2 regions of the Micromonospora sp. DSM 43699 genome follow, and region 1 is predicted to be linked to the other one. Evidence: predicted binding sites of a transcription regulator. Region 1 holds the regulator's gene; the other holds the start of a gene.
What was found. Region 1 encodes HrcA, which represses chaperone genes, less so after heat shock. Its sites were predicted from a motif close to GGTTNGCACNCTCNNNNNGAGNGTGCNAACC; they were not measured.
Positions count from the first base shown of each region.

Region 2: a site for HrcA is predicted at 1,283-1,313, ahead of groES (co-chaperone GroES). Genes of this name have one in related genera too.

Region 1 covers NZ_JBTMMT010000036.1:1,300-3,691, reverse strand. Annotated here, with positions in the region: gene AC0AIB_RS18295 (DUF4870 domain-containing protein) at 1-225, opposite strand, end outside; gene hrcA (heat-inducible transcriptional repressor HrcA) at 463-1,485, shown strand; gene dnaJ (molecular chaperone DnaJ) at 1,559-2,392, shown strand, end outside.
Region 2 covers NZ_JBTMMT010000034.1:9,538-11,929, reverse strand. Annotated here, with positions in the region: gene groL (chaperonin GroEL) at 1-761, opposite strand, end outside; gene groES (co-chaperone GroES) at 834-1,148, opposite strand; partial or broken gene AC0AIB_RS17705 (methyltransferase domain-containing protein) at 1,498-2,260, shown strand; partial or broken gene AC0AIB_RS17700 (THUMP-like domain-containing protein) at 2,326-2,392, shown strand, end outside.

The sequences.
Region 1 (2,392 bases):
CGGGGGGTAGCCGCCCGGCGGCGGGTAGCCACCGGACGGACCGTAGCCGCCCGACGGCGGCTGGTCACCGGTGGGCGGCGGATACCCGCCGGGCGGGGGATACCCGCCCGACCCCGGGGCACCGGACAGTGGTGCGGTGGGTGGCTCGTATGGCGAGCCCTGGCCAGCGTTCGGGTCCGGCGGGTAGCCGTCCCCCGCGCCGGGCGGGCGAGGTGGTTCAGTCATGCCGCCACGGTAGGGGCTGCCGGCAAGGGCGCACCAGAGCGACACTGGTGAGGTTGGCCTCGACGTTCGGTCAGCGACCGCGCCGGCCGCCCGCCGGGGGCGGCCACACCGACGGTCCGTCGTTGATCATCGCGGCGGCGGTACTGCCGTCGTAGACTGGCACTCGCTACAGTCGAGTGCCAGAGCGGTTGCCGGGCGCAGCGGCTGCCCCGGTCGACGTGCATCAGGAGGTGGGAGATGGGTCTCGACGACCGCAAGCTCGCCGTGCTGCGGGCGATCGTCGAGGACTACGTCGCCACGCAGGAGCCCGTCGGCAGCAAGACGCTCGTCGAGCGGCACCAGCTCGGGGTCTCCCCGGCCACCGTCCGCAACGACATGGCGGTGCTGGAGGAGGAGGGCTACATCCGGCAGCCGCACACCAGCGCCGGCCGGGTGCCCACCGACCGCGGCTACCGCCTCTTCGTCGACCGGCTCTCCCGGGTCAAGCCGCTCAGCCCGGCCGAGCGCCGGGCCATCGAGCGCTTCCTGGTCGGCGCGGTCGACCTGGACGACGTCGTGCACCGCACCGTGCGCCTGCTGGCGCAGCTCACCCGGCAGGTCGCCGTGGTGCAGTACCCGTCGCTGGCCCGCTCGTCGGTGCGGCACCTGGAGCTGGTGCCGATCTCCACCACCCGGCTGATGCTGGTCATGATCGCCGACACCGGGCGGGTGGAGCAGCGGCTGGTCGAGCTGCCCGCGCCGGTGCCCGCCGACGACGTCACCGACCTGCGCCGGTTGGTCAACGAGAAGCTGGTCGGCAGCCGGTTGTCCGACACCCCGCCGTTGGTCCAGGCGCTTGTCGAGGAGTCCGCGCCGCACCTGCGCGGTGCCATGACCACCCTCTCCACCGTGCTGCTGGAGACCCTCGTCGAGCGCACCGAGGAGCGGCTGGCGCTGGCCGGCACCGCCAACCTCACCCGGGGCGGCCTGCTCGACTTCCAGGGTTCGCTGCGTCCCATCCTGGAGGCGCTCGAAGAGGAGGTGGTCCTGCTCAAGCTGATCGGCGAGGCCGAGCCGAGCACCACCCGGGTGCTGATCGGCGACGAGAACGAGATCGACAACCTCCGCGCCGCCTCGGTGGTCAGCACCGGGTACGGCCCGGGCAGCACCATCGTCGGCGGGTTGGGTGTGCTCGGCCCGACCCGGATGGACTACCCCGGCACCATCGCCACGGTGCGGGCCGTGGCACGCTACGTGGGCGAGCTGCTGGCCCAGAACTGACCAGTCAGGGCCGACGGCCGGCTCCGGCCGCCGACCGGCGCAACGCGAGACGAACATGAGGACACGGAACGCAGTGGCCAGGGACTACTACGGCATCCTCGGCGTGAGCCGGGAAGCCTCCGACGACGAGATCAAGCGCGCCTACCGCAAGCTGGCGCGGCAGTTCCACCCGGACGTCAATCCGGACCCGGAGGCACAGGAGAAGTTCAAGGACATCAACGCCGCGTACGAGGTCCTGTCGGACGATCGGAAGCGGCAGATCGTCGACCTGGGCGGCGACCCGCTCGCCCCGGGCGGCGGGGGTGCCGGCGGCCCGGGTGGCCCCGGTGGGGCGGGCCCGTTCGTCGGTTTCCAGGACATCATGGACGCCTTCTTCGGCGGCGCCGCCGGTGGCGCACGCGGACCGCGCCCGCGTACCCGGCCGGGTGCCGACGCGATCCTGCGGCTGGAGCTGGACCTGCACGAGACCGCCTTCGGCGTCGAGGCCCCGATCACCGTCGACACCGCCGTGCTCTGCACCACCTGCTCCGGGGCGGGCACCGCAGCCGGCACCCACCTGGCGACCTGCGAGGCGTGCGGGGGCCGGGGCGAGGTGCAGTCGGTGCAGCGGACCTTCCTCGGCCAGGTGGTCTCGGCCCGCCCGTGCACCGTCTGCCAGGGCTACGGCACCACCATCCCGCACCCCTGTCCCACCTGCGCCGGCGACGGCCGGGTGCGGACCCGCCGCTCGCTGACCGTGAAGATCCCCGCCGGGGTCGAGGACGGCATGCGCATCCGGCTGGCCCAGCAGGGCGAGGTCGGCCCGGGTGGTGGCACCGCCGGTGACCTCTACGTCGAGATCCACGAGCGCCCGCACGACGTCTACTCCCGCAAGGGCGACGACCTGCACTGCCGGGTCACCGTCCCG
Region 2 (2,392 bases), on a different contig from region 1:
CCGTCGACGTCCTCGGCGACGATCAGCAGCGGCTTGCTGTTCTGGAGGACCTTCTCCAGCAGCGGCAGCAGCTCCTCGATCGCCGAGATCTTCTGCGTGGTGATCAGGATGTACGGGTCGTCGAGCACCGACTCCTGAGACTCCGAGTCGGTGACGAAGTTCGGCGAGATGAAGCCCTTGTCGAACTGCAGACCCTCGGTCACCTCCAGCTCGGTGGTGAGGGTGGAGCCCTCCTCGACGGTGATGACACCGTCGCGGCCGACCTTCTCCATCGCCTCGGCGATCAGCTCGCCGATGGTGGCGTCCTGCGCGGAGATCGTCGCGACGTGCGCGATCGACTTCTTGTCGGCCACCTCTACGGCCCGGCCGAGCAGCGCCTCGGAGACCTTGGCCGCCGCCGCGTCGACACCCCGCTTGAGGCCGGCCGGGTTGGCACCGGCGGTCACGTTGCGCAGGCCCTCGCGCACCATCGCCTGGGCCAGCACGGTCGCGGTGGTGGTCCCGTCGCCGGCGACGTCGTTGGTCTTCGTCGCCACCTCCTTGACCAGCTGCGCGCCGAGGTTCTCGTAGGGGTTGGTGAGCTCGATCTCCTTGGCGATGGTCACACCATCGTTGGTGATCGTCGGCGCACCGAATTTCTTGTCCAGGACGACGTTGCGCCCGCGCGGGCCGAGGGTGACCTTGACCGTGTCCGCGAGGGCGTTGACACCGTGCTCCAGCAGGTGCCGGGCGTCGTCCGAGAAGCTCAGGATCTTCGCCATGAATGTCCCTTCGAAGCGACGTCGCCCCGGCCCGGCGAGCCGGACCGGGGCGACGACACTGGAATCGGTTGGTTACTTCTCGATGACCGCGAGAACGTCGCGGGCGGAGAGCACCAGGTACTCCTCGCCGGCGTACTTGATCTCGGTGCCGCCGTACTTCGAGTAGAGGACGGTGTCGCCGACCTTGACGTCGAGCGGCACGCGGTTGCCCTTGTCGTCGATCCGGCCCGGGCCGACGGCGAGGACGGTGCCCTCCTGCGGCTTCTCCTTGGCGGTGTCGGGGATCACGATGCCCGACGCCGTGGTGGTCTCAGCCTCGTTCGCCTGGACCACGATGCGGTCCTCGAGCGGCTTGATCGCAACCTTGGTCGCGGTAGTCACGGGCATACCCTCCTGGGGTACTTGGTTTCGTTGCCGGCCGAGAGTCCGACCAGCGTCAATTGCCACATGCCACCGGGCGGGGCCGTCGTCGCGGGTGCCGGTCCGCCTGGCGTTCAGCACCCGGACCGGATGGCCCGGGACGCTGGCACCCTCAGGGTGAGAGTGCTAATCGCAGGTTATTCCTCGGCTAGCACTCCGTCAAGGAGAGTGCCAACGAGACACCTCCCGTGTCGCCCCGGCCCGACCCCGGCCATGATCGACTCAACGGTGGCGACCCTGCGGTGCCGACCCCGCCCGGAGGCCGCGACCTCGGCCCGCCCGAGTCGACCTCCGGGACGGACCGGACAATGGGCGGGTGGATCTGGACCAGTTCGCCGCGCTGCGTACCCCCGAGGGGTCGGCCGTGCTCACCGCGGCGACCGAGGTGGCCGGCGGCGATCCGCTGGCCGCGGCGGCGGCGCTGCGGTCGCGCGGGGTGCCGGCCGGGCTGGCCGCCGCCGCGCTGACCCAGGCCGAGCTGCGCCGCCGGGCGGTCGGCAAGTTCGGCCCGGAGGCGGCCGGGATGTTCCTCACCCGCCCCGGCCTGGAGCAGGCCACCCGGCGGGTGGTCGCCGACCGGCGGGCCGCCCGGCTCGCCGCCGCCGGGGTGCGCGCCCTCGCCGACCTGGGCTGCGGCCTCGGCGCCGACGCGCTCGCCGCCGCCCGCGCCGGCATCCGGGTGTACGGGGTGGAGGCCGACCCGGTCACCGCCGCGCTGGCCGCCGCGAACGCCGAGGCCGCCGGGCTGGCCGCGATGTTCACCGTGGAGTGCGGCGACGCGACGGCGTTCGACGTGACCCGGGTCGACGCGGTCTTCTGCGATCCGGCCCGGCGACGGGCCGGCACCGGACGACGGATCTTCGACCCGAACGCCTACTCACCACCGTGGGACTTCGTCACCGGGCTGGCCGGGCGGGTGCCGCACACGGTGGTGAAGGTGGCCCCCGGCCTCGACCACGCGCTGATCCCGGCCGGGGCCGAGGCGGAGTGGGTGAGCGTCGACGGCGACCTGGTCGAGGCGGCCCTCTGGTGTGGTCGGCTCGCCGAGGTGCCCCGCCGGGCGACCGTGCTGCGGCCGGGACCCGCCGACCGGCAGCGCTCGGCGAACGGCACCGCCTCCGGTCGGCCCGCCGGCGGCGAGCCGGCCGCCGCCCACCAGTTGACCGGCACCGGTGCGGCCGAGGCCAAGGTCGGACCGGTCCGGCGCTACC